3 regions of the Micromonospora sp. NPDC000663 genome follow, and region 3 is predicted to be linked to each of the others. Evidence: predicted binding sites of a transcription regulator. Region 3 holds the regulator's gene; each other region holds the start of a gene.
What was found. The regulator HrcA, encoded in region 3, represses chaperone genes, less so after heat shock. The targets are predictions, from matches to a motif close to GGTTNGCACNCTCNNNNNGAGNGTGCNAACC.

Region 1 (9,371 bases), on a different contig from region 3:
GTCGACCGACCGGCCGACGACCTGGTCGGCGTCGTCCTCCGGGCCGACCTCGTCGAGCAGCTCCCGCAGGGGTACGCCGAGCCAGAGGGCGTTTCCGATCAGGTCCCCACCCACCTCGTTGGAGACGCAGGCCAGCGTGACGTACCGCTCGACCAGCGGCCGGGCCAGCAGGTCGGCGTAGCTGTAGGTGCGCTCGGTACGGACCCGCCCGTGGATCCGCAACCGCCAGGTGTCCGGGTCCACCTGCGGCACCACCAGGGCGGTGTCGATCCGGTAGAACCCGAAGTTCGGGGTGACGTATGGCGCGAGCTGGGCCAGCGAGAGGTCCGCGCCCGCCGGAACGGCAGGTGCGGGGGCGACCGGAGCGGGCAGCCGGATCGCGTCCCGGGCGGCCGACACGCCGCGCCGCCCGGCCAGCCAACGACCGCCGAGACCGGCCACCGTAGCGGTGCCGAGAAGCACCCCGGCGCCGGTGAGGAACCGCCGACGCGACTCCGGGTCGGCTACCTCGCCCGGCGCCCGCCCGCCCGACACGTGCGGCTCCAAAGGCGCGGCCGGAGTAACCGGCACCGGCAGGTCGTCGGACGTCCCCCGGGCGGCCGGCGACACCGGCGCCTGCGACGTGGTAGGTGCCGGCGGGGACCAGGGCCAGGGGTTCAGCTCCAGCGGGCCGGCGATGAACAGCCAGAGCACCACGGCAGCCAGACCACCGCCGACAAGCGACGGCAGCGCGTCGAAGACGTCCGCGCCGGGACGGGTCACCGCGGCGGCCACGCCGACGGCGGCGAACGCCGCGATCCCGGCCAGGCCGAGAGCCAACCGGCGTACCGCAAGCATCCCGAACAGCGCGGCGAACGCGCCGAGCAGCACCGCCGTACCGACCAGCAGGGCGATCTTGTCGGCGGTGCCGAAGAGGTCGATGGCGAACTGCTTCACCGACTCGGGGACGGCGTCGACGACCACCCCGCCGACCGCGACGAGCGGCGCCGACCGGGGGCCGGTCAGCACCGCCACCGGCTCGGCGATCCCGATCGCGACGGCGGCAGCGGTCACTCCGGCCAGCGCGGCGTACCGCCGTGACGTGGTGCTCATCGGCCCAGTGTGCGCGATCATTCCGCCGCGTCGCCAACCACGTCAGCGCTCGGTAATGACCTCGTACGACGAACCGGGGCACACCGTCGTACGACGGTGTGCCCCGGGACGGGTGTCGCTACCGGGTCAGAAGCCCGGGCCGTGCTGGTGGCCGTGACCGTGGCCGTGCCCGCCGGCGGCGGCCGGCTCGGCCTGCTCCGGCTTCTCCACCACGAGGCTCTCCGTGGTGAGCAGCAGGCCGGCGATCGAGGCGGCGTTGGTGACCGCGTTGCGGGTCACCTTCACCGGGTCGATGATGCCTGCCTTGACCAGGTCGACGTACTCGCCGGTGGCGGCGTCGAGGCCGTTGCCCCACTGCATGTCGGCGACCTTCTGGGTCACGACGTAGCCGTCGTGACCGGCGTTCTGCGCGATCCAGCGCAGCGGCTCGACGAGCGACTTGCGCACGATCGAGACACCGACCTTCTCGTCACCGGTGAAGCCCAGGTCGTCGTCGAGCACCGGGAGGATCTGCACCAGAGCGGCGCCGCCGCCGGGCACGGTGCCCTCCTCGACCGCGGCCTTGGTCGCCGCGATGGCGTCCTCGATGCGGTGCTTACGCTCCTTCATCTCGACCTCGGTCGCCGCACCCACCTTGATCACGGCGATGCCGCCGGAGAGCTTCGCCAGCCGCTCGGCCAGCTTCTCCCGGTCCCAGTCGGAGTCGGAGGCCTCGATCTCCTTGCGGATCTGGGCCACCCGGTCGGCGACGTCGGCCTTCTGGCCACCGCCGTCGACGATCGTGGTGTTCTCCTTGTCGACCACGACGCGCCGGGCGGTGCCGAGCACCTCCAGGCCGACCTGGTCGAGCTTGTAGCCCAGTTCCGGGGCGACCAGCTCGGCGCCCGTGGAGATCGCGATGTCCTGGAGCATGGCCTTGCGGCGGTCACCGAAGCCCGGGGCCTTGACCGCGCAGACCTTGAGGGTCTTGCGCAGCGAGTTGACCACCAGGGTGGACAGCGCCTGGCCGTCCACGTCCTCGGCGATGATCAGCAGCGGCTTGCTGTTCTGCAGGACCTTCTCCAGCAGCGGCAGCAGCTCCTCGATCGCCGAGATCTTCTGGGTGGTGACCAGGATGTACGCGTCCTCCAGGACGGACTCCTGACCCTCCAGGTCGGTGACGAAGTTCGGCGAGATGAAGCCCTTGTCGAACTGGAGACCCTCGGTCACGTCCAGTTCGGTGGTGAGCATCGAGCCCTCCTCGACGGTGATGACACCGTCGCGGCCGACCCGCTCCATCGCCTCGGCGATCAGGTCGCCGATGGTGGCGTCCTGCGCGGAGATCGTCGCCACGTTCGAGATCGAGTCCTTGTCGGCGACCTCGACGGCCCGGCCGAGCAGCGCCTCGGAGACCTTGGTGGCCGCCGCGTCGATGCCCCGCTTGAGGCCAGCCGGGTTGGTCCCGGCGGTCACGTTGCGCAGACCCTCGCGAACCATCGCCTGGGCCAGCACGGTGGCGGTGGTGGTCCCGTCGCCGGCGACGTCGTTGGTCTTGGTCGCCACCTCCTTGACCAGCTGCGCGCCGAGGTTCTCGTAGGGGTTGGTGAGCTCGATCTCCTTGGCGATGGTCACACCATCGTTGGTGATCGTCGGCGCACCGAATTTCTTGTCCAGGACGACGTTGCGCCCGCGCGGGCCGAGGGTGACCTTGACCGCGTCCGCGAGGGCGTTGACACCGTGCTCCAGCAGGTGCCGGGCGTCGTCCGAGAAGCTCAGGATCTTCGCCATGAATGTCCCTTCGAAGCGCCATTGCCCCGGCCCGGCGAGCCGGACCGGGGCAGTGGCACTGATCGGTTGCTTACTTCTCGATGACCGCGAGGACGTCGCGGGCGGAGAGCACCAGGTACTCCTCGCCGGCGTACTTGACCTCGGTGCCGCCGTACTTCGAGTAGAGGACGGTGTCGCCGACCTGGACGTCAACCGGAACCCGGTTGCCGTTGTCGTCGACGCGCCCCGGGCCCACAGCGAGGACGGTGCCCTCCTGCGGCTTCTCCTTGGCGGTGTCGGGAATCACGATGCCCGACGCCGTGGTGGTCTCAGCCTCGTTCGCCTGGACCACGATGCGGTCCTCGAGCGGCTTGATCGCAACCTTGGTCGCGGTAGTCACGGGCATACCCTCCTGGGGTACTGGTTTCGTTGCTGGCCAGCGGGGCTGACCAGCGTCAATCTGCCTCATGCCACCGGGCGGGGCCGTCGTCGCGGGTGCCGGTCCGCCTGGCGTGCGCACCCGGGTCGCGAGACCCGGAAGCTGGCACCCTCAGGGTGAGAGTGCTAATCGCAGGTTATTCCGTGGCTAGCACTCCGTCAAGGAGAGTGCCAGCGAGTCGCGCCCCGCCAGCCCGGATTTTCCCCTCGACCGGGAGAATGTCGAGGTGGATCTCGACCAGCTGGCGGCGCTGCGTACCCCCGAGGGGTCGGCCGCGCTCACGGCGGCGGCCAGGCTGGCCGGCGGCGACCCGCTGGCCGCGGCGTCGGCGCTGCGCGCGGCCGGGGTGCCTCCGGCGCTGGCCGCGGCGGCGCTCACTCAGGCCGAGCTGCGCCACCGGGCGGTAGGCAAGTTCGGTCCCGCCGCCGCGGGGATGTTCCTCACCCGCGCCGGGCTGGAGCAGGCCACCCGCCTGGTGGTCGCCGACCGGCGGGCCGCCCGGCTGGCCGCCGGCGGCGTCCACGCCCTGGCCGACCTCGGCTGCGGCCTCGGCGCGGACGCGCTTGCAGCCGCCCGCGCCGGCATCCGGGTGTACGGGGTGGAGGCCGACCCGGTGACCGCCGCGATGGCCGCCGCGAACGCCGAGGCGGCCGGACTGGCCGACCTGTTCACAGTCGAGTGCGGCGACGCCACCGCGTTCGACGTCTCCCGGGTCGACGGCGTCTTCTGCGACCCGGCCCGGCGCACCACCGGGACCGGCCGTCGGATCTTCGACCCGCGCGCCTACTCGCCGCCGTGGGACTTCGTCACCGGGCTGGCGCAGCGGGTGCCGCGCACCGTGGTGAAGGTGGCTCCGGGCCTGGACCACACGCTCATCCCCGCCGGCGCGGAGGCGGAGTGGGTAGGCGTGGACGGCGACCTGGTCGAGGCCGCGCTCTGGTGCGGTGAACTGGCCGAGGTGCAGCGCCGCGCCACCCTGTACCGCCGGGAGGGTGACGAGATCCGCCGTCACCAGCTCACCGGCTCGGGCGCCACCGAGGCCCCGGTCGGGCCGCCGCGCCGCTACCTGTACGACCCGGACCCGGCGGTGGTCCGCGCGCACCTCGTCGCCGAGTTGGCCGGCGAGCTGGACGCCACGCTGGCCGACCCGAGCATCGCCTACCTCTACGCGGACCACCCGATCCGCACCCCGTACGCCCGCTGCCTGGAGATCACCGACGTGCTGCCGTTCTCGCTCAAGCGACTGCGCGCACTGCTACGGGATCGCCGGGTGGGCCGGGTGGAGATCCTCAAGCGGGGTTCGGCGCTCACCCCGGAGCAGCTGCGGCGGGACCTGCGGCTGGCCGGCGACCAGGCGGCGAGTCTGGTGCTCACCCGCATCGCCGGGGCACCGACGGTGCTGATCGGCCGACCTGTCGATTAGGTTCGGGGTGTGGCGGGACATGGGACTCCGGCAACGGCACTACTGGTCAAGCGTGGGATCACGCACCGCACCCACCCCTACCGGGTGGCCCCTGACGCACCGAACTACGGCGCACTGGTGGCGGCGGCGCTCGACGTTGCACCAGAGCGGGTGTTCAAGTCGCTGGTGACAGACGTGGACGGCGCCCTCACCGTGGCGGTCGTACCGGTCACCGGCGAACTGGACCTCAAGGCGCTCGCCGCGGCGGTCGGCGGCAAGCGCGCGGCGCTGGCCGACCGGACGGTCGCCGAGCGGGCCACCGGCTATGTACGGGGCGGGATCAGCCCGCTCGGGCAGCGGCGGCGACTGCCCACTGTGCTCGACGACTCCGCACTGGACCTGCCGACGATCTACGTCTCCGCAGGCCGGCGCGGTCTTCAACTCGAACTGTCGGCGGCCGATCTGGTGGCGCTGACCGACGCCCGTACCGCGCCGTTGCAGGCCCGCTGACCGCTGCCGTTACATCCGCCTTCCGCGGGATGTTCGGGGAGTAACAGTTGCGTTGCTGAATTGTTATCGCTCCCAACAAACTTGGCACCTACGCGGTCTTGTGGACCCGGTGTGACGCGAAATACGTTGCCGGACACAACAAAACAACACCTCCCCCACCTCCGAAAGGACCCTGCACATGCGTAAGGGGATCCTCACCATCGCCGCCGTGGGCCTGCTCGCGACCGGCGGCCTGACTGCTTGCAACGACGACTCCAGCCCGGAAGCGGGCAGCTCCGCCAAGACCCCCAAGATCGGCGTGATCCTTCCGGACAGCAAGTCCTCGGCCCGCTGGGAGACCGCGGACCGACGCTTCCTTGAGGAGGCGTTCAAGTCCGCCGGTGTGCAGTACGACATCCAGAACGCCCAGAACGACAAGACCGCCTTCCAGACCATCGCCGACCAGATGATCACCAGCGGCGTCACCGCTCTCATGATCGTCAACCTGGACTCCGGCACCGGCAAGGCCGTGCTCGACAAGGCCAAGTCGCAGGGCGTCGCCACCATCGACTACGACCGCCTCACGCTGGGCGGCTCGGCCCAGTACTACGTCAGCTTCGACAACGAGACCGTCGGCAAGCTCCAGGGCGAGGGTCTGTCGAAGTGCCTGACCGAGAAGGGCGTCAAGAACCCGGTCGTGGCGTACCTGAACGGTTCCCCCACCGACAACAACGCCACCCTGTTCAAGGCCGGCTACGACTCGGTGCTCAAGCCGAAGTTCGAGAGCAAGGAATACACCAAGGGCCCTGAGGACTCCGTGCCCGCGTGGGACAACGCGCAGGCCACGACGATCTTCGAGCAGCAGCTCACCACGGCCAAGGGCAAGATCGACGGCGTGCTGGCCGCCAACGACGGCCTCGGCAACGCGGCCATCTCGATCCTGAAGAAGAACAACCTCAACGGCAAGGTGCCGGTGACCGGGCAGGACGCCAGCACCGAGGGCCTGCAGAACATCCTCGCCGGCGACCAGTGCATGACCGTCTACAAGGCCGTGCGGGAAGAGGCGAAGGCCGCCTCCGACCTGGCCGTCGCCCTCGCCAAGGGCGAGCGGAAGGACACCGGCCAGACGGTGAAGGACCCCGAGGGCGGTCGCGACGTCCCCTCGGTGCTGCTCACCCCGAAGGCCATCTACAAGGACAACATCAAGGACGTCATCGCCGACGGCTACGTGACCAAGGAAGCGGTCTGCACCGCAGCGTTCGCCAAGGCCTGCGCCGACGCCGGCATCAGCTGACCGACGCCGCAGTACCCGCCGGGACGACCATCGCCGCCCGGCACGGGAGGATCCCTCCCGTGCCGGGCGGCGCCCGCCGGACGGGCCCCGACACTCCCTTAAGAAGGAGAACCCCGTGTCCGCGACCCCCCTGCTGGAGCTCCGCGGGATCGACAAGAGCTTCGGTCCCGTCCAGGTACTCCGCGACGTCGCCCTGACCGTGCACCCGGGTGAAGTGACCGCACTGGTCGGCGACAACGGCGCCGGCAAGTCGACCCTGGTGAAGTGCATCAGCGGCATCCACCCCACCGACGCCGGCGAGTTCCTGTTCAACGGTGAACAGGTGCACATCGGCAGCCCCCGCGACGCCGCCACGCTCGGCATCGAGGTCGTCTACCAGGACCTCGCGCTCTGCGACAACCTGGACATCGTGCAGAACATGTTCCTCGGTCGGGAGAAGCGCAGCGGCATCGTCCTCGACGAGCCCACAATGGAACAACTCGCCGCCGAGACGCTGGCCGGGCTCTCCATCCGTACCGTCACCTCGCTGCGCCAGCACGTGTCCAGCCTCTCCGGCGGCCAGCGCCAGACCGTGGCCATCGCCAAGGCGGTGCTGTGGAACAGCAAGCTGGTCATCCTCGACGAGCCGACCGCGGCGCTCGGCGTGGCACAGACCGCGCAGGTGCTCGAACTGGTCCGCCGCCTCGCCGACAACGGTCTGGCAGTGGTGCTCATCTCGCACAACATGAACGACGTCTTCGCCGTCTCCGACCGGATCGCCGCCCTGTACCTCGGCCAGATGGTCGCCCAGGTGAAGACCACCGACATCACCCACGCCCAGGTGGTCGAGCTGATCACCGCCGGGCGCTCGGGCGCGCTCGGCCTCACGACCGAGACTGGCAGCAACGGCGACGGCACGCAGCCGGCCGACTCGATCCCAGGAGGCCTCCGATGACCACCACCGCCGTGCGCAAGGACGGCCCGGCGGCCGTCACACCGCCACCGACCGTCGGAAGCCATGCCCGCACCTACCTGAGCCGGGTACGCGGCGGCGACGTCGGCGCGCTACCGGCCGTGCTCGGTCTGATCGTGCTCTGCACCGTCTTCGCGGTCATGCGGCCGTCGTCGTTCCTGTCGGCAGGCAACTTCGCGAACCTCTTCACCCAGGGCGCGGCGGTCACGCTCATCGCGATGGGCCTGGTCTTCGTGCTGCTGCTCGGCGAGATCGACCTCTCCGCCGGCTTCGCCAGCGGCGTCTGCGCCGCGGTACTGGCCAATGTGGTCACCGTGCTCGGGTACCCCTGGTGGGTGGCCGTGCTCGCCGCGATCGCCACCGGCCTGGTCATCGGCACCACCCTCGGACTGCTCGTCGCGAAGATCGGCATCCCGTCCTTCGTGGTCACCCTCGCCGGCTTCCTCGCCTTCCAGGGCATCGTGCTGCTGCTGGTGAAGGAGGGCACCAACATCTCCGTCCGCGACGACGTGCTTGTCGCCATCTCCAACCGCAACCTCAGCCCCGCCCTGGGCTGGGCGCTCGTCGCCCTCGCGGTCGTCGGCTACGCGGCGGTGCAACTGCTGCGCCACCGCAAGCGGGTGGCCCGCGGTCTCATCTCCGACCCGATCGCCGTGGTCGCGCTCCGGATCATCGGGCTCGCCGTCATCCTCGGCACGGCCGTGTACGTCCTCAACCTGGAACGCAGCCGCAACGTCCTGATCAGCTCGCTCAAGGGCGTGCCGATCGTGGTACCGATCATCGCGGTGCTGCTGGTCATCTGGACCTTCGTGCTCCAACGCACCAGCTACGGCCGGCACATCTACGCCGTGGGCGGCAACCGGGAGGCCGCCCGCCGGGCCGGCATCGGGGTCGACAGGATCCGGATCTCGGTCTTCATGATCTGCTCGTCCATGGCCGCCGTCGGCGGCATCGTGGCGGCCAGCCGGGCCAACTCGGTCGACCCGAACACGGGGGGCAGTAACGTACTGCTCTACGCGGTCGGCGCGGCCGTCATCGGTGGCACCAGCCTCTTCGGAGGAAAGGGCCGCGTCCTCGACGCCGTGCTCGGCGGCGCGGTGGTCGCGGTCATCGAAAACGGAATGGGCCTCATGGGGTACAGCGCGGGAGTCAAGTACGTGGTCACCGGCGTCGTACTGCTGCTCGCCGCCAGCGTCGACGCCCTGTCCCGCCGCCGCGCGGCAGCAACCGGCACCCGTTGACCGCGCGGGAGGTAGCACCACCATGCGCGCAGGACCGAGCCAGGACGACGTCCGACGACAGAACCTCGGTGCCCTGCTACGGCACGTACACGTCCACGGTGCGACCACACGTGCCGAACTGACCACCACGCTGGGCCTCAACCGCAGCACCATCGGAGCGCTCACCGCCGACCTGTCCGCGGTGGGACTGGTCAGCGAGGGGGCACCGAAGGAGACCGGGCGGGCCGGACGACCGTCACTCGTCGTCCGGCCCGAGTCCGCCCGGGTCTACGCGTACGCGTACTCCGTCGAGGTGGACCGGCTGCGCGCGGCCCGGATCGGGCTGGGTGGAGCGGTCCTGGACCGCCGGGATCTGGACCGGCCGCGTGGCCTGGTGGCCGCCGAGGCCGCGCCGCTGCTGGCCGGCGCGGTCAAGGAGATGCAGCAGGCGGTACCTGCCGACGCGATCTGTGTGGGCGCCGGCGTCGCGGTGTGCGGCATGGTCCGCCGCGAGGACGGCCTGGTCCGGCTCGGCCCCACCACCGGCTGGGTGGACGAACCGATCGGCGCCGCCCTCGGCGCCGAACTCGGCCTCGACGTGCCGGTCACGGTCGGCAACGTGGCCGACATGGCCGCTTTCGCCGAACACGCCCGAGGGGTGGCCGCCGGCTGCGACAACGTCATCTACCTGTACGGCGATGTCGGTGTCGGTGCCGGCATCATCGCCGGTGGCCGCC
Region 2 (9,371 bases), on a different contig from region 3:
CGCGCCGCGTACTCGGCGTGCGAGCGGGCGGCCGCGTCGGCGATCGTCTCCAGGAAGGCCAGCGGCGCGTCGGCGAGCATCTCCAGGCGCAGCGCCCGCATCCGGGCGGCGTCCTGCGGCCGGACCCGGCGGACCTGCGCCTGCCGCAGGGCGGGCGAGCCCGTGTCGGTGGTCATGCCGCATGCCTATCACAGGGCCGGAAGCGGTTTTCGGCGACAACCACGGACATCGATGCTCTGCCCGGAAAACCAGGGCTCGTCGACGCCGCCGGGGCGCCCTGAACCATGCCCGATTTGTGGTCGTGCGCGGCCGTCACTCCTCGTGTAGCGTGCGATTTCGGTCACCGTTTCAGCGGCCGTCATCGATCGCCGAGCGGTGGTCCACAGGCGCCCGGTCACGCCGCGCGCCGGGGCAGGTAACGCCGCGCAGAGTGAGGAAGTGCACCGTGGCACAGGGCACCGTGAAATGGTTCAACGCCGAGAAGGGCTACGGCTTCATCGCCGTCGACGGCGGTCAGGACGTGTTCGTCCACTTCTCCGCGATCGAGATGGACGGCTACAAGGCGTTGGACGACGGTCAGCGGGTGGAGTTCGAGATCGCCCAGGGTCAGAAGGGCCCACAGGCCGAGCACGTACGCGTCGTCTGATTTCCCGCGCGTCGCGGGCTGCGGTGCGGGCACGTACCCGGGAAGATCGTGAACCGTTCCAGCCGATGCTGAGGAGGGTTCATGACCGACCAGCCGCCCCCGACCACCCCGCCTCCCGGGCCGGGGGAGCCGGGCCCGTCCGACCCGGGCGCAACCGGCGGCCAGGCCGGCCCGCCGCCGGGCTGGGACCCCGCGCAGGGCGGCTGGGGTACGCCCGCAGCGCCCGCCCAGTGGGTGTTCCCGCCCACCGGCGGCTTCCCGCCGGGCGCCGGCCCCTACCCGGGGCAGTCCTGGTATCCGGGGCCGCCCGTCGGGTGGTACCCGCCGGGTCACGGGTTCGACCCGAACGACGCCCTGGTCACCCCGTCCGGCGCCGGTCTCGGCGGCTGGTCCGCCAGGTGTGGGGCGGCGCTGCGTCGGGGCTGGCGGCTGCTGGTGCCCATCATGCTGCTCACCCAGGTGGCGCCTGCCGCCGTACTCTCGGTGCTCTCCCTCGGCGTGGACCCGTCGGCGCGCTGGGAGGCGCAGGCTGAGTCGCCGTCCAGCCTGCCGGAGACGTTCGTCACGGACCTGGTGACCCTCCTGGCCGTGCTGATCGGCGGCAGCCTGCTGATCGGGCTGGTGCAGGCCATCGGGTGGGCCGCCGGGACCTGGGTGATCACCCGCCAGGCGGCGGGGGAGTCCGCCGAGCTGGGGCCGGCGCTGCGGTACGGCGTACGGCGGGCGCTCGGGCTCTGGGGCTGGACGCTGTTGATCAGTCTGCTGGTCGGGGTGGGGTTCTGCTTCTGCGTGCTGCCGGGCATCTACCTGGCGTTCGCGTTGAGCATGGCCGGCCCGGTCTACCTGTTCGAGCGGCAGAACCCGATCGGCAGGTCGTTCCGGATGTTCCACGACCGGCTCGGTCTGCTGCTCGGCCGGGTGGCGCTCGTCGTCGCGGTGGTGATCGTGGCCACGGTGGTCCCGTCGGTGCTGGAGTCGATCCTGTCCGTCCCGCTGGGTACGGACCCGCTCTCGTCGCCCGGCACCGCTGTCGGCATCGTCGTGGTTCTCGCCGTCTCGGCCGTGCTGGCCCTGCCGGCGCACCTCGCCCAGTTGATCGGTCTGCTGGTCACGTACGCCGAGCAGCGGGCGCATGAGGCGCCGGTGAACAGCGCCGGGCTGGCCGCGGAACTCGGCTGAGCCGCACCATCGTGCTTGCACTCGGCAGGGGAGAGTGCTAAACAAGTCATTGGCACTCGCATACCGTGAGTGCCAATGGTCGGGACGGTGGGGCCAGGTTGCACAGGCGTGGAGACGCCGGGGCGGCATGGCCGGTCGTCGCGGGCTATCCGGCCCGGCCGAAGGACGTCGTCGTCGCCAGGTGGCGACGTCCCAAGGTGCGTACACCAGGCGGCCCATCCGGGGCACACATCTCGGGTGGCCCGTGAGTGTCCAGGAGGACAACGCCGTATGGCCAAGATGATCGCGTTCGACGAAGAGGCGCGCCGCGGCCTCGAGCGGGGCATGAACCAGCTCGCTGACGCCGTAAAGGTGACCCTCGGCCCCAAGGGCCGCAACGTCGTGCTCGAGAAGAAGTGGGGTGCCCCCACCATCACCAACGATGGTGTGAGCATCGCCAAGGAGATCGAGCTCGAGGACCCGTACGAGAAGATCGGCGCCGAGCTGGTCAAGGAGGTCGCGAAGAAGACCGACGACGTTGCCGGTGACGGCACGACGACGGCGACCGTCCTGGCCCAGGCCCTGGTTCGCGAGGGCCTGCGCAACGTGGCTGCCGGCGCCAACCCGATGGCCCTGAAGCGGGGCATCGAGGCCGCGGTCGCGAGCGTCTCGGAGGAGCTGTCCAAGCTCGCCAAGGACGTCGAGACCAAGGAGCAGATCGCCTCCACCGCCTCCATCTCCGCTGGTGACACCAGCGTCGGCGAGATCATCGCCGAGGCGATGGACAAGGTCGGCAAGGAAGGCGTCATCACCGTCGAGGAGAGCAACACCTTCGGGCTGGAGCTGGAGCTCACCGAGGGTATGCGCTTCGACAAGGGCTACATCTCGGCCTACTTCATGACCGACCCGGAGCGCATGGAGGCCGTCTTCGACGACCCCTACCTCCTGATCGTCAACAGCAAGATCTCGTCGGTCAAGGACCTGCTCCCGATCCTGGAGAAGGTCATGCAGTCGGGCAAGCCGCTGCTGATCATCGCCGAGGACATCGAGGGCGAGGCCCTGGCCACCCTGGTCGTCAACAAGGTCCGGGGCACCTTCAAGTCCGTCGCCGTCAAGGCGCCGGGCTTCGGTGACCGCCGCAAGGCCATGCTCGCCGACATCGCCATCCTCACCGGTGGCCAGGTCATCAGCGAGGAGGTCGGCCTCAAGCTGGACGCCGTCGGCGTCGACATGCTGGGCCGCGCCCGCAAGGTCGTGGTGACCAAGGACGAGACCACGATCGTCGACGGTGCCGGCGACGCCGAGCAGATCCAGGGTCGGGTCAACCAGATCCGGGCCGAGATCGACAAGAGCGACTCCGACTACGACCGCGAGAAGCTGCAGGAGCGGCTGGCCAAGCTGGCCGGCGGCGTTGCGGTCATCAAGGTCGGCGCGGCCACCGAGGTCGAGCTCAAGGAGCGCAAGCACCGCATCGAGGACGCCGTTCGCAACGCGAAGGCCGCCGTCGAGGAGGGCATCGTCCCGGGTGGTGGCGTCGCGCTGGTGCAGGCCGGCAAGACCGCCTTCGACAAGCTGGACCTGGTCGGCGACGAGGCCACCGGTGCCAACATCGTCAAGGTCGCGCTGGACGCCCCGCTGCGGCAGATCGCCGTCAACGCCGGCCTCGAGGGCGGCGTCGTGGTGGAGAAGGTCCGTAACCTCGAAGCGGGTCACGGCCTCAACGCCGCCAACGGCGAGTACGTCGACCTGCTGGCCGCGGGCATCATCGACCCGGCCAAGGTGACGCGTTCGGCGCTGCAGAACGCGTCGTCGATCGCCGCGCTGTTCCTCACCACCGAGGCCGTCGTCGCGGACAAGCCGGAGAAGACCCCGGCTGCCCCGGCTGGCCCGGGTGGCGGGGACATGGACTTCTGAGTCCAGTTCCGACACACCGAACGGGGCGGGCCGCTGACGCGGTCCGCCCCGTTCGTCGTCAGGTGGGCAGCGGGCGCTGGTTACGCCTCTTCTGTGCCCTGTCGTACGGCGGAAGCAGTTGGATCGGGGCGTCCACCATCTCCTGCGGCTCCTCGATCGCCGGCTCGGCGTCGGTGGTCATCTCGGCCAGTTGTTCGGCGTCGCCGTAGTCGAGCCTGTCGAACGGCAGTTGGCCTGGCAGTTCGCCTACCGGTTTCCAGGTGATCGGCGGGCCGTCCTCGGTCTGGTCGTCATCCGTGGTCATGGCTGCCTCCTTCACCGAAACGGTAGGGGGCGGTCGATGGGCGATGCGGGCGAATGAATCTATATCCCATTTGCCCAGTTATGCCACTGCTAGGGTCCGCCGGTACAGAAAGAAGACCCGCTCGATCCGCGCGCCCGCGCTGCCCGAGTAGAACGGCACCGGCCCCACCCAGCCGATCTGCGCACGGTCCAGCCCCTGCGCCCGCTGGTCGCGCAGGCAGCGACGCAGCAGCACCCCGCCGATCCCGGAACCCTCGGCGGCCGGAGCGGTGCCCATCGGCCCGAACCAGCTCGGCCGCGACGACCCGTACGCGGCGAAACCCAGCAGCTCGCCGTCCTTCTCCGCCAGGTGACACCCGGCTCCCGCACGGCCCACCGAACCGGCCACCTCGCCGTCCCACGCCCCACCGAAGGTGGCCCGGGCGAACGCGGTCAACGCCGGCAGGTCCGCCGGCTCCGCCCGCCGTACCGTGATGCCCCGCTCGGCCAGCCGCCGCTCCGCTGCCTCCGTGGGCCGCAGTGCCGGCGACTCGTCGTACGACAGGTCGGCGGTCATGTTCCAGGCCGTCCGGTCCTGCCGGTAGCCCAACGCCAGGGCGGCGCAGACGGCAGGCGTGTACCGCACGTCGATACCCGGCCACGCGTAGTAGGGCGGGTTCCCGGCGAGCAGCACCTCGGTCACCCCGCGCTCGGCGAGCACCGCTTCGGCCCGCGCCAGCAGCGCCCGCCCGACTCCCCGGCGCCGCTGGTCCGGCAGCACCGCGACCAGGTCCACGTGCCCGACTCCCGGATCGGTCGGCGACACCGAGCAGAGCAGCACCCCGACCAGATGAGTCCCCCGGTGGGCGCCAAGTGCGACCACCGGCCGGTCGGCGCCGGCGCGGGGCCAGAGCACGTCGACGATGGAGGCCGCCTCGGTGGCGTCCTCGGGCAGGTCGAGCGCCAGCTCGCAGAGCCGCACCACGGCGGGGGTCAGGTCGGGGGTCAGCTCGCTGATGGTGATCTCGGCGTCCATGGTCGCGACCCTAGATCACCCCTGGGCGGCGCGGACGGCGGCGAGAGCGTCGACCTCCCCGGCGCCCGTGACGTTCGCCGGGCCGCCGCAGGCGTCCGCCTGGTTACGCGAGCGGTACGTCGGCACGGCCGGCGTCGCGGTGTCCCGCAGGATCTGCCGCGTACGCGCCAGGTCGCCGACGAGCGCCGGATTCGCCGACCACATCAGCGCCACCACGCCGGCCACCTGGGGAGACGCCATCGACGTTCCGTCCAGGACGCCGTACCCGCCGCCCGGCATCGCCGACACCACCTCCACGCCCGGCGCCAGCACGTCCGGCTTGACCACACCACCGGCCACCGGCCCACGCGAGGAGAACTCCGCCACCCGCCGTTGCGGGTCCACAGCGCCGACGGTCAGCACGTCCGGGTACTGCGCCGGCGGGTCCTCGATCGACCCGCACCACGGACCGGTGTTGCCGGCGGCGGCGACCACGAAGATCCCTGCGGCGTCCAGTGCGGCGGTGGCCGGTCGCAGGACCCTCTGGTCACAGCCCTCGATCGGCGGGCAGCCCCACGAGTTCGTCAGCACCTGCGGGGCGCGGTCCGGTCGCCCGTCGGTGAAGGGGTCACCGCCGGCCGGGAAGGGCGCCAGCATGAACTGGAGACAGTCCAGGTAGTGCCCGGGGCTGCCCAGGTTGCGGTCCAGGTTGACGCAGCCCACCCACTGCGCGTCCGGCGCCACACCGATGCCGTCCCGCCCGACCGCGCTGCCCACCGTGTGGGTGCCGTGCCCACCCTTGTCGGTCGGGGACCGGGTGCCGTTCCAGGGGTCGTACCAGGAGTCGTCGCCGCCGCGGAACCCGGCCCGTAGCGCCGGGTGGGCGCCGTCCACGCCGGAGTCCGAGCTGCCCACGACGACGCCCCTGCCGGTCACCCCGAGCTGCGACCACACCCGGTCGGCGCCGAGCTGGCGGATGTTCCATTCCGGACCGGTGGGCGCGGGTGCGGTGCCCCGGGTCTGCCCGGCCGGCGCGGGTAGGGGCCGCAGACGCTGGCTGACCAGCACCCGGTCCACTTCCGGCCGGCGCGTGAGCCACGCCCGCGCCAATGGACCGCCGTCCACCTCCACCGCGTTGACCAGGTAGTACGACACCGGATCGAGCCCCAGCCGGCGCAGGTCGCGGCGCAGGTCGCTCTGGCTGCGTGCGGCCGTGTCCACAAGCCGCCGGTAGACCTCGGTGGCCCTGGCGTCCCGGCCCGCCCGGCCCGGTACGCCGGCCGGCAGACCGGTCAGGTCGGCCTGTTCGCGCAGCACCACCAGCAGCCGCTCGCCGTGCAGGCCGGGCTGCCCCGGCCCGACGTCCACCAGGGCGAACGTCACGAGCAGCACCAGCGCGGTGATCGCGGCCACCCGCCGGCTCGGGGTACGGGCCGACCGCCGTGCCAGCCACACCGCGTACCCGATGGCGAAGACTGCCGCGACGGCGAGCCCGGCCCCGGCGGCGGCCGCCACCCAGAAAGGCACGTCGCGGGTGCCCACCAGCAGCAGGCTGATCTCCTCCGGGTCGGTGAACGCCAGCGGTCCGAGTACGCCGAGCCCTACCAGCCAGCCGGTCGCCGTCCGCCCGGCCCGCGCCGCGCCCGCCGGGTAGGCGGTGGATCGCCAGGTAGCGGCCCAGAGTGCGGCCAGCGTGAAACCCGCGGGTGGCAGGGTCAGCAGCGCGGGTAGCTGGGCGCCGGACTGGCCGGTACCGGCCGCGAGCAGCAGCAGCGCCACCCCGGCGACCAGGCCGCCGACAAGCACCAGGCGGGCCGGCCGGGGTGGCCTGCCGACCGCGAAGCGGGACCAGAAGGTCGCGTCGAGCAGCGTCGCGGCGAGTCTGCCGATCGCGGCGGCGGCCAGCAGCGCCAGCACGGTCTCCAGCAGGCCGCCGAGCGCGCCCAGCCAGGCCCAGGGCAGCAGCAGCGCCAGACCGGCGGCGACGGCGAGCAGCGGCACCGCACCGGGCCGGCGGAATCGTCCTCCGGCCGGCGCGGGTCCGCCGTCGGCGTCCGCCGCGCCGGCGTGCTGTGCGAGGCCGTCCGGCGCGGGGCCGTCGGGTGCGGGGCCGTCCGGCGCGGGGCTGTCGGGCGCGGCGGCGTCGCCGATGACGGCCGGGCGGCGGGCCCACCGGGTCGCGGCGAGCGCGCCGAGCGCCGCCATGGCGGCCAGCGCGGCGAGGTACGCCTCGTGGTGCACAAGCGGCACGATCCGCAGCAGGGTGAACACCCCGAGCGCCAGAACGGCGGCCAGCCACACCCGTCCGGTGGCCCGTACCGGGGCCGACCGGGGCAGCACGGCCAGCAGCAGTGCGGGTGTGCCCACCAGAATGACTGTGGCGAGGCCCAGCACCGGCCAGAGCCAGCCAGCCCGGTCCCGTCCGAAGCCCAGCAGCACCTGGTCGGTGACCCAGCCACCGGTCTGGGTGCCAACGGTGACCGCGACGGTCCAGCCGCCCACCAGCGCGGCCGCGACCACCGGCCACGGGCTGGCCGGGCGCGGAGGCGGCCGGTACGGCAGCGGTTGACCAGCGGGTGACGGAGAGCCGGCCTGCATGACTCGCACAGTACGGGGCGGACGGCGCATGTCGGCACGCTGCCCACGGCGGATACGGTGGACGGGTGCGAGATCCCAACATCTCCCGATCCGTCGCCGGGCAGCTCTCGCCGGTGCGTCGTGCCGCCGACCTGCGTCGACTGCGGGCCGAGCGCTTCGACGTGCTGGTCATCGGGGGCGGGGTGACAGGTGCCGGCGCCGCAGTGGACGCGGCGTCCCGGGGGCTGAAGGTGGCCCTGGTGGAGGCGCGTGACCTGGCGGCCGGCACGTCGAGCCGTTCCAGCAAGCTCATCCACGGCGGTCTGCGTTACCTGGAGCAGTTGGAGTTCCACCTGGTCCACGAGGCGCTCACCGAACGCGGCCTGCTGGCCACCCGGCTCGCACCGCACCTGGTCCGCCCGGTGCCGTTCCTGGTGCCGCTGCCCGCCGGTCGGGGCGTGCGGGATCTGCCCGCCCGGCTCTTGCGCCGCTCCTACTACGGCGCCGGTGTGGCCGCCTACGACGCCTTCGCCGGGGTCCTCGGCGGGGGCCGGGGAATGCCACTGCACCGGCACCTGACCCGCGAGGGTGCCCGGCGGATCTTCCCGAGCCTGCGGGCCGACGCGCTTGCCGGCGCGATCCGCTACTACGACGGTCAGGTCGACGACGCCCGGCTGGTGGTCACCCTGGCCCGTACGGCGGCCAGCCTCGGCGCCACTGTGGTGAGCAGTGCCCGGGCCGTCGGTTTGATCCGGCAGGCGCGGGAGGTGACGGGCGTCCGGGTCCGCGACCTGGAGGCGCCGGCCGGCTCGCCGGACGCCGAGTTCGAGGTGCAGGCCCGTACCGTCATCGCCGCCACGGGTGTGTGGAGCGACGACATGTCGCGGATGCTCAACGACGTGGGCCTGCGGCCCGGCATCCGGGTACGCGCGTCCAAGGGCGTGCACCTGGTGGTGCCCCGCTCGGCGATCACCGGCGAGACCGGGCTGATCCTGCGTACGGCCAGTTCGGTGCTCTTCGTCATTCCCTGGGGCGGGCACTGGATCATCGGTACGACGGACACCGACTGGCGGCTGGACAGGTCCCACCCGTCCGCCTCGGCCCGCGACATCGACTACCTGTTGCAGCAGGTCAACACGGTGCTGGAGCGGCCGTTGACCACCGCCGACATCGAGGGTGTATACGCCGGGCTGCGGCCGCTGCTGGCCGGCGAGGCGGACTCCACCTCGAAGCTGTCGCGCGAGCACGCCGTCTTCGAGCCGATGCTCGGGTTGCTGCTGGTCGCCGGCGGCAAGTACACGACGTACCGGGTGATGGCCTCGGACGTGGTCGACCGGGCCGCCCGCCGGCTGGGGGGCGTCCGGCCGTCGCGTACCGCCGACCTGCCGTTGCTGGGCGCCGACGGGTACCCGGCCATGTGGCGGGACCGCGCCGATCTGGCCCGTCGGCACGGCGTGCCGGTGGGTGTGGTGGAGCACCTGCTGGAGCGGTACGGCACCCTGACGCTGGACCTGCTGGCGCTGATCGACGCGGATCCGCTGCTCGCCTCCCCGCTGGCCGGTGCGCCTGAGTACCTGGCGGCGGAGGTCGCGTACGCGGCGCGGGCCGAGGGCGCGTTGCATCTGGAGGACGTGCTGACCAGGCGTACCCGGATCTCCTTCGAGACCTCCCACCGGGGCCTGGAGTCGGCGGAGCACGCCGCCGAGCTGATGGGTGCGGTGCTCGGCTGGGACGCGGGCACCCGGGTCCGCGAGGTGGAGCACTACCGTGCCCGGGTGG
Region 3 (9,371 bases):
CGCTGAGAACGAGGAAGGCCCCCTGCGCACAGGGGGCCTTCCACACGGGTGACTGATCAGCGCAGCCAGGGGATGTTGCGGTCGAGCAGACCGCGCTCCTTGAGCTCCTTGCGCAGCGGGATCTCGTCGTCGACGTACCCGTCCCAGTTGATGCCCCAGTAGTTGGCGGTGTGGGTGCCCTCACCGATCAGCTGGCGCTGCACGGGCGTGCGGTTGCGGTACCACTCGCCGTTCACGTCGGGGTGCAGCTCGTCCAGCGGGCGGATCCACCGGTAGGTGTAGCCGACGAACAGCATCTTGCGGGTGATCGTCGACAGGTTCGTCGACCGGGAGTGCCACTGCCGGCGGTCGAAGATGAAGGCGTCGCCCGGGTTCGCGGTGATCTCCACCGTGCCCTCCGGGTCGGGGTTGTGCACGCTGAGGTCCTTGGGTCGGTCCAGCGAGTTCCACAGGTGGCTGCCCGGGATGACCTTGGTGGCACCGCGGCCGGTCTCGGAGAGGTCGGACAGCACGTACGCGACCTTCAGCGAGAACATCGGGCGGGGCAGGTTCGGGTCCATCGTCTCCGGGTCGGAGTTCTGCCGGTACCCGTCCTGGTGCCAGCCCCAGTAGGGCTTCTCCGGCTCGGCGGCCGGCGGGGTGACGTCCAGGTGGTTGTGGTGGGTGTAGATGTTCCAGCCGGCCAGCCCCCACATGTACGGGAAGGCGATCGGGTGGGTCAGCAGCTCACCGAAGAGCTCGTCGCGCTCCAGGAAGCCCAGCAGGTGCAGGGTGCCGTCCTTCTTGGTGGTGCCCTTGGCCTGCTCCTCCGCGTAGACGCGGTCGACAGCCGCCTCCAGCGCCGCCCGGTGGTCCTCCGTCAGGACGTTGCGCAGCAGGAGGAAGCCCTGCTCGTGGAACTCCTTGCGGTCAGTGTCGCTGATCGGTTCGTAGCCGGTCCGGTCGCCGTAATCGAACACCGTGTCGTACCCCTCCCCATGAGGTGAAACCATTTCTGGCACAGGCCGCCGATCGTAACGCGACTGTCCAGACATCGGGGAGGGCGTACGACGCGGGCGGACCCGGGTCGGACCTTGTGCAGCGGCACTACTGCGAAGAGTGACATCCCTATGATCAATTGGGCGTTACGTAGCGCGATGCCCGATTGTGCGGTGACTGCCGGTTAGGAGATCCGGGCGCTCACCCCTCGGCGAAGACCTCCGCGAGCACCTGCCCGGCCGGCCCCTGCTCGCCGTCCACCGGCCCCCACGTGCCGTTGCGGGCCGTCCACTCCCGGCCGCCGAAGCGGACCCGCTTCACACCGTGATCCTGGGCGTGCGAAACCAGCCAGTGCGCGTACCGCCAGCCGTCGCGCTGGTCGGCAGCCGGCACCGTCAGCCCGGTCAGGTCGGCCGCGTCAGTGCCGGACAACCCCCAGTCCAGCTTCAGGTTGTGGGTCAACTGCGCGGCAGCGGCCGCGCCCCGCATCACCGGGGTACGCCCCACCGTGCAGGCGACCGCGCTGGTGGCCTCGCCCAGCAGTGCCCGGCTGAGCACCTCTGACTCGTCGGCCCACTTCTGGTACGCCTCGGGGAACGCCGAACGCTGCACCCGCTGGGCGGCGTCGGTGACCCGCATCTTCTCCCAGCCGCGCACCTTCTTCAGCGCCGCGTAAAAGCGGCTCGCCGCGTACCGGGGGTCGCGGATCTGCGCCTGGGTGCCCCAGCCCTGGCTCGGCCGCTGCTGGAACAGGCCCACCGAGTCCCGGTCGCCGTCGGCGAGGTTGCGCAGCCCCGACTCCTGGTACGCGGTGGCCAGCGCGACCACCACGGCCCGCTCGGGCATGCCCCGCTGCGCTCCGATCGCCGCGATGGTCGCGGCGTTGGCCATCTGGTCGGCGTCCAGCGCCACCCGGCCGTCGGCCTGGACGGTGCACTTGCGGGCCAGGGGCAGTTGCAGACGGTCCCCGGCCTGTCGTACGACGAGCCAGATTCCGATCACGGCGACAAGGATGAGCACCACTCCACCCGCCACGGCTGCCCGAGTTCGCACTCACACCCCCCTGGTCGACACAGTTCGACAAGCCTACGTCCCGGTGGTGCCGTCCGGGTCGTCCGACCGGTTCGGGGTCGGCCCTGCCGGCGCGTACCCGATCGGGAAATTCCCTGTTCCGCGCGGATCTCACCTGCCCCGCCGGCCTGTCTGCCGCATCACCGGGCCCCTGGTCCCGGGACGCCACCACTCGCGGCGGCGTCCCGGACGGGCAGGTCCTAGCCGGCGTGATCGCCGTCCGCGGCGGGCACCCAGCTCGCCAATCGCTTCTCCCGGAAGGCCATGATCCCCTCGCGCCCCTCGTCGGAGAGGAAGAAGCCGGTCGAGAGGGCGGAGAGCCGGGCCAGTTCGGCGCGCAGTTCGGCGGCGCCCGGCCGGCGCAGCAGCTCCTTCGCGCCGGCCAGCGCGGCGGGGGCGCCACGGACCAGCGAGTCGCAGTAGCGCCGTACCGCCTCGTCCAGCCCGTCCGCCGGCACCGAGGCCGTGACCAGGCCGACCTCGGCGGCCCGCCGCCCGTCGAAGGTGTCCCCGGTCAGGTACAGCTCGGCGGCGGCACGCGGGTGCAGCCGGGGCAGCACGGTCGCCGAGATCACCGCCGGGATCACCCCGATCCGCACCTCGGTGAACGCGAACGTCGCCTCGTCGGCGCAGACCGCCAGATCGGCAGCGGCGATCAGACCCAGCCCACCGGCCCGCGCCGGACCGCCCACCCGCGCCAGCACCGGCTTCGGGCAGTCCCACAGCGCGGCGAGCACGTCACCAAGCATCGCGGCGGGGACCGTTCCGCTGGCGTACGCGGCGGCGGTCTCCTTCAGGTCGGCCCCCGAGCAGAAGACCGGACCGGCGTGGTCGAGCACGATCGCCCGGACCGCGTCGTCGGCGACGGCGTCGGCCAGCCCCGCCAGCAGTTGGGTCATCAGGGCCGTGGAGAGCGCGTTGCGGTTGTGCGGGCTGTCCAGGGTGAGGGTGGTCACCCCGCGGGCCGTGGCGACCCGCACGAGGACGTCGGGAGAGGTCATGCCGGGCACACTAGTGGCCATGCCCGGCGTCCTTCCAGATGGTGAGACCGTCCCCGTCGACGGATCGCTGCCCGCCACCGCCACCACCGCTGTCGGTCAGCGCGGTTTCGGGGTGTACGTCCACGTCCCGTTCTGCGCCAGTCGCTGCGGCTACTGCGACTTCAACACGTACACGGCTGCCGAGCTGGGCGGCGGCGCCAGCCGCGAGGGGTACGCCGACACCGTCCTGACCGAGCTGGCGCTCGCCGCCCGGGTGCTCGGCGACACCCCGCCGCCCCGGGTCGACACGGTCTTCGTCGGCGGCGGCACGCCCACCCTGCTCCCCGCCGACGACCTGGCCCGCATCCTCGACGGCATCGACAGCACCTGGGGGCTTGCCGCCGACGCCGAGGTGACCACCGAGGCCAACCCCGAGTCGGTCACCCCGGAATCGTTGAAGCTGCTGCGCAACGCCGGCTACACCCGGATCTCGCTGGGCATGCAGTCCGCCTCCCCGGGGGTCCTGGCGATCCTGGACCGCAGACACAGCGCCGGCCGGGCCACCGCCGCCGCCCTGGAGGCACGCGACGCCGGGTTCGAGCACGTGAACCTGGACCTGATCTACGGCACCCCGGGGGAGCGGGCCGAGGACTTCGCCGCCTCGCTGGAACAGGTCGTCGCCGCCGGGGTGGACCACGTCAGCGCGTACGCCCTGATCGTCGAGGACGGCACCCGGCTCGCCGCCCGGATGAGGCGCGGCGAGCTGGCGTACCCCAGTGACGACGTCGCCGCGGACCGCTACCTGGCCGCCGAGGCCGCCCTCGACGCGGCAGGCCTGTCCTGGTACGAGGTCTCCAACTGGGCAAGCGGCGAGGACGCCCGGTGCCGGCACAACCTGCTCTACTGGACCGGCGCGGACTGGTGGGGGCTGGGACCGGGGGCGCACAGCCACGTCGGCGGGGTGCGCTGGTGGAACGTCAAGCACCCCTCGGCGTACGCCCAGCGGCTGGCCGCCGGCGCGTCGCCCGGCCTGGCCCGGGAGGTGCTCACCCCCGGCGAAGCGCACATGGAGGACGTCATGCTCCGGCTGCGGCTCGCCAGCGGCCTGCCGCTGGCGGTGCTCGACGCCACCGGGCGGGCCGGCGCGGAACGGGCGTTGGCCGACGGTCTGCTCGACGCCGGGAGGTACGCGGCAGGTCGGGCGGTGCTCACCCTGCGTGGCCGGCTGCTCGCCGACGCCGTGGTCCGCGACCTGCTGCCCTGAGCCGGAGCGCGGCCCCGGCCGGCGGAGCCGTGCGACGGGCCGGCCGGGGGAGCGGCCGGCCCGGCGTCACTTGATGAAGCTGGCGGAGAGCGGGTAGCGGTAGAACTGCCCCTCGTTTGCCTTGATGCCGGCGATGATGCCGAACACAGCGCCGAGGATCACGGCCGCCGCGACCGGGATGAACCCGATCACGATGCAGGACAGCACCCAGCCGACCAGGCCGATGATCGACCAGAGGAGCTGGAAGTTGAGCGCCGCCACGGCGTGCGTACGGACCGTGGGGGACTGGTTGCCCCGGGCCAGCAGCGCCACCAGCGGGCCGATCCAGCCGAGCACGCCACCGCTGACGATCATCCCGGCGGCCCCGCCGAAGTGAGCGACGAGCGCCCAGGTCTTGTCCTCGTTGTTGGCGTAGCCGCCACCGAGGCCGCCGTAGGCGCCACCGGTCGGATAGCCGCCAGCGGGGTTGCCTCCGGCCGGGGGATAGCCCCCGGGCGGGTAGCCACCCGGCGGAGGGTAGCCGCCCGACGGCGGTTGGTCACCGGTGGGCGGCGGATAGCCACCGGCCGGGGGATAGCCGCCCGGGCCGGGTGCCCCGGACAGTGGTGCGGTGGGTGGCTCGGCCGATGAGGGCGAGCTTGGTGAGGTCGGCTCCGGCGGGTAGTTGCCGGGGTCTCCCGCTCCGGGAGGGCGAGGAGGTTCAGTCATGGGTGTCACGGTAGGTGCCGTTGGCAACGCCGCACCAGAGCGACACCGCCCGGCCGGCCGGGCCGATCGGACCGAGCCGGGTGGTACGCACCGCACCGACGAGCTGTCGTTGATCATCGCGCTGGCGGGGGCGCCGACGTAGACTGGCACTCGTTACAGTCGAGTGCCAGGACGGTCCGCCGGCTTGAGGTCACGCCGGCGGCCGACGTGCGACAGGAGGTGCGGAGGATGGGTCTCGACGACCGAAAGCTCGCCGTGCTCCGCGCCATCGTCGAGGACTACGTCTCCACCCAGGAGCCGGTCGGCAGCAAGGCGCTCGTCGAGCGGCACCAGCTCGGGGTCTCCCCGGCCACGGTCCGCAACGACATGGCCGTGCTGGAGGAGGAGGGCTACATCCGCCAGCCGCACACAAGCGCGGGGCGGGTGCCCACCGATCGCGGCTACCGGCTCTTCGTCGACAGGCTGTCCCGGGTCAAGCCGCTCAGCCCGGCCGAGCGGCGGGCCATCGAGCGTTTCCTCGTCGGCGCGGTCGACCTCGACGACGTGGTGCACCGCACCGTACGGCTGCTCGCCCAGCTGACCCGGCAGGTGGCGGTCGTGCAGTACCCGAGCCTCGCCCGATCCTCGGTGCGGCACCTGGAGTTGGTGCCGATCTCCACGACCCGGCTGATGCTCGTCATGATCGCCGACACCGGTCGGGTGGAGCAGCGGCTCGTGGAGCTGCCCGGGCCGGTGCCCGCCGACGACGTCACCGACCTGCGTCGACTGGTGAACGAGAAGCTCGCCGGCGCCCGCCTGTCGGACACCCCACCGCTGGTGCAGGCGCTTGTCGAGGAGGCGTCGTCCGAGCTGCGCCCCGCGATGACCACGCTCTCCACAGTCCTGCTGGAGACGCTCGTCGAGCGGCACGAGGAACGCATCGCGTTGGCCGGCACCGCCAACCTCACCCGGGGCGGCCTGCTCGACTTCCAGGGTTCGCTGCGGCCCATCCTGGAGGCCCTGGAAGAGGAGGTGGTGCTCCTCAAGCTGATCGGCGAGACCGAGCCGAGCACGACCCGGGTGCTGATCGGCGACGAGAACGAGTTCGACAACCTCCGGGCCGCCTCGGTGGTCAGCACCGGGTACGGCCCGGGCGCCACGATCGTCGGCGGCCTGGGGGTGCTGGGGCCCACCCGGATGGACTACCCCGGCAATATCGCCATGGTGCGCGCCGTGGCACGCTACGTGGGCGAGCTGCTGGCCCAGAACTGACCAGTCAGGGCCGACGGCCGGCTGCGGCCGCCGGTCGGCGTAACGCGAGACGAACATGAGGACACGGAACGCAGTGGCCAGGGACTACTACGGCATTCTCGGTGTGAGCCGGGAAGCCTCCGATGACGAGATCAAGCGCGCCTACCGCAAGCTGGCGCGCCAGTTCCACCCGGACGTCAATCCGGACCCGGAGGCTCAGGAGAAGTTCAAGGACATCAACGCCGCGTACGAGGTCCTCTCGGACGACCGCAAGCGGCAAATCGTCGACCTGGGTGGCGACCCGCTCGCCCCGGGTGGCGGTGGCGCAGGCGGTCCGGGTGGTCCCGGTGGGGCCGGCCCGTTCGTCGGTTTCCAGGACATCATGGACGCGTTCTTCGGCGGTGCGGCGGGTGGCGCCCGTGGCCCGCGTCCGCGTACCCGGCCGGGCGCCGACGCGATCCTGCGACTCGAACTGGACCTGCACGAGACGGCGTTCGGTGTCGAGGCGCCGATCACCGTCGACACCGCGGTGCTCTGCACCACCTGCTCCGGCGCCGGCACGGCCGCCGGCACCCACCTGGCCACCTGCGAGGCGTGCGGCGGCCGGGGCGAGGTGCAGTCGGTGCAGCGCACCTTCCTCGGCCAGGTCGTCTCGGCCCGCCCGTGCACCGTGTGCCAGGGCTACGGCACCACCATCCCGCACCCCTGCCCCACCTGCGCCGGCGACGGCCGGGTGCGGACCCGCCGCTCGCTGACCGTCAAGATCCCGGCCGGCGTCGAGGACGGCATGCGGATCCGGCTGGCCCAGCAGGGCGAGGTCGGCCCGGGTGGCGGCACCGCCGGCGACCTGTACGTGGAGATCCACGAGCGCCCGCACGACGTGTACTCCCGCAAGGGCGACGACCTGCACTGCCGGGTCACCGTGCCGATGACCGCGGCGGCGCTTGGCACCCGACTCACCATCAAGACGCTTGACAGCGAGGAGACCGTCGACGTCAAGGCTGGCACCCAGCCGGCCAGCACGCTGCGGCTGCGTGCCCGGGGCGTGCCGCACCTGCGCGGCACCGGTCGGGGCGACCTCTACGTGCACCTGGACGTCCGCACGCCCACCAAGCTCGACCCGGACCAGGAGAAGATGCTTCGCGACTTCGCCAAGACCCGTGGTGAGGAGGTCGCCGAGCTGTCCAAGCAGGGCGGCTTCTTCTCCCGGATGCGCGACGCGTTCAACGGGCACGCCTGAGGTGTCCGCGCCGCTGTTCCTGGTCGAGGCGCTGCCCACCGGCGACGCACTGACCCTGGACGGCCCGGAGGGGCACCACGCCGCCACAGTGCAACGGCTGCGCGTCGGCGAGGAGCTGCTGCTCGCCGACGGGCGGGGAGGCACGGCCGCCGCCGTGGTCACCGCCGTCGGCCGGGGCAGCCTGGAGGTCACCGTCACCTCCCGGGGGTACGCGGACGCGCCCGTACCCCGGATCGTCACCGTGCAGGGCATCGCCAAGGGAGATCGGGGCGAGTTGGCCGTGCAGGCGATGACCGAGGTCGGGGTGGACGAAATCGTGCCCTGGGCGGCGTCCCGCTCGGTGGCGCAGTGGCGAGGTGACCGGGGCGTACGGGCCCGGGAGAAGTGGGTGGCCACCGCCCGGGAGGCCGCGAAGCAGGCTCGCCGGCCGTGGCTGCCGGTGGTGGCCGGTGCGCCTGACGAGTCCACCGCGACCGTGGCCCGCCGGATCGCCGGCGCCGCCGCCGCGTTCGTGCTGCACGAGGAGGCCGAGGAGCGGCTGACCACCGCCGAGCTGCCCACCGCCGGGGAGATCGTCCTGGTGGTCGGCCCGGAGGGCGGCATCGCCCCGGCCGAGCTGACCGCCTTCCGCGAGGCCGGTGGTCGGCCGGTACGTCTCGGGCCGGCGGTGCTGCGTACCTCGACGGCCGGGGTGGCGGCGCTCAGCGTGCTCGCCACCCGCCTCGGCCGCTGGTGACCGTTCAGGGCCTCGGGAAGACCGGCACCACCTCTTCCTCCGGCCCCAGGTCCAGCCCGGCCGGCCCGATGATCTGCGGGTCCGGTGTGCCGACCACCTCGGGGTCCTTGCCCGTGTAGTCGAAGCGGTGCAGCACGTGCCGCATCGCCTCGATGCGGGCCCGCTTCTTGTCGTTGCTCTTCACCACCGTCCACGGCGCGTCGGCCGTGTCGGTCCAGAAGAACATCGCCTCCTTGGCCTCGGTGTACTCGTCCCACCGGTCGAGCGAGGCGATGTCCATGGGGGACAGCTTCCACTGCCGCACCGGGTCCACCTGGCGGATCGCGAACCTGGTGCGCTGCTCGTTCTGCGACACCGAGAACCAGAACTTGACAAGCCTGATGCCCGAGCGCACCAGCATCCGCTCCAGCTCCGGGGCCTGGCGCAGGAACTCCAGGTACTCCTTGCGGGTGCAGAAACCCATCACCCGCTCGACGCCGGCCCTGTTGTACCAGGACCGATCGAACAGCACCATCTCGCCGGCCGCCGGCAGGTGCGCCAGCCACCGCTGGAAGTACCACTGGCCTGCCTCGCGCTCGTCCGGCTTGGCCAGCGCCACGACTGAGGCGCCGCGCGGGTTGAGGTGCTCCATGAACCGTTTGATGGTGCCGCCCTTGCCGGCCGCGTCCCGGCCCTCGAACAGGATCACCAGCCGCTCGCCGGACTCCTTGATCCAGTCCTGGAGCTTGAGCAACTCGATCTGGAGCAGCCGCTTGTGGTGGTCGTACTCGTCGCGGTCCATCCGTTCGTCGTACGGGTAGTCCTCACGCCACGTCTCGACGGGGGTGCCGTCGGGGCGGAGCAGGACCGGATCGTCGTCGTGCCCGTCGACCACCCGGTAGTCGGCGGCGAGGTCCAGCAGCGTGGAGTCGGCCATGCCGCAGACACTTACCCGCCGATGGCGGCAACCACCCTCGCCGGGCCGACGATTCCGGTCAGCTGCGCAGGTAGGAGGCGCCGTTGAGGTCGACGATGGTGCCCGAGGCCCACTCGGCTTGCGGCGAGGCCAGCCAGTGCACGGCTGCGGCGATCTCCTCCGGCCGGGCCACCCGGTCGAACGGGCTCTGCGCCCGGATCGCCGCGCCCTGCTCGCCGCGCAGATGCTCGGTGACCATGTCGGTCGCC

Region 1: a site for HrcA is predicted at 3,378-3,408, ahead of groES (co-chaperone GroES). Genes of this name have one in related genera too.
Region 2: a site for HrcA is predicted at 1,873-1,903, ahead of groL (chaperonin GroEL). Genes of this name have one in related genera too.

What each region holds. Positions count from the first base shown of each region.
Region 1 is NZ_JBIAYR010000002.1:579,378-588,748, reverse strand. It holds gene ACFY1S_RS11465 (molybdopterin-dependent oxidoreductase) at 1-1,113, opposite strand, end outside; gene groL (chaperonin GroEL) at 1,219-2,859, opposite strand; gene groES (co-chaperone GroES) at 2,930-3,244, opposite strand; gene ACFY1S_RS11450 (methyltransferase domain-containing protein) at 3,504-4,700, shown strand; gene ybaK (Cys-tRNA(Pro) deacylase) at 4,710-5,189, shown strand; gene ACFY1S_RS11440 (sugar ABC transporter substrate-binding protein) at 5,368-6,462, shown strand; gene ACFY1S_RS11435 (ATP-binding cassette domain-containing protein) at 6,578-7,396, shown strand; gene ACFY1S_RS11430 (sugar ABC transporter permease) at 7,393-8,655, shown strand; gene ACFY1S_RS11425 (ROK family protein) at 8,678-9,371, shown strand, end outside.
Region 2 is NZ_JBIAYR010000002.1:262,003-271,373, forward strand. It holds gene ACFY1S_RS09865 (GNAT family N-acetyltransferase) at 1-176, opposite strand, end outside; gene ACFY1S_RS09870 (cold-shock protein) at 446-646, shown strand; gene ACFY1S_RS09875 (hypothetical protein) at 728-1,825, shown strand; gene groL (chaperonin GroEL) at 2,096-3,718, shown strand; gene ACFY1S_RS09885 (hypothetical protein) at 3,777-4,022, opposite strand; gene ACFY1S_RS09890 (GNAT family N-acetyltransferase) at 4,101-5,036, opposite strand; gene ACFY1S_RS09895 (S8 family serine peptidase) at 5,052-7,613, opposite strand; gene ACFY1S_RS09900 (glycerol-3-phosphate dehydrogenase/oxidase) at 7,694-9,371, shown strand, end outside.
Region 3 is NZ_JBIAYR010000015.1:34,957-44,327, reverse strand. It holds gene ACFY1S_RS28385 (MOSC domain-containing protein) at 1-6, shown strand, start outside; gene ACFY1S_RS28380 (phytanoyl-CoA dioxygenase family protein) at 57-959, opposite strand; gene ACFY1S_RS28375 (hypothetical protein) at 1,180-2,031, opposite strand; gene ACFY1S_RS28370 (enoyl-CoA hydratase-related protein) at 2,250-3,050, opposite strand; gene hemW (radical SAM family heme chaperone HemW) at 3,070-4,293, shown strand; gene ACFY1S_RS28360 (DUF4870 domain-containing protein) at 4,360-5,001, opposite strand; gene ACFY1S_RS28355 (hypothetical protein) at 5,000-5,143, shown strand; gene hrcA (heat-inducible transcriptional repressor HrcA) at 5,230-6,252, shown strand; gene dnaJ (molecular chaperone DnaJ) at 6,326-7,471, shown strand; gene ACFY1S_RS28340 (16S rRNA (uracil(1498)-N(3))-methyltransferase) at 7,473-8,207, shown strand; gene ppk2 (polyphosphate kinase 2) at 8,212-9,123, opposite strand; gene ACFY1S_RS28330 (SDR family NAD(P)-dependent oxidoreductase) at 9,182-9,371, opposite strand, start outside.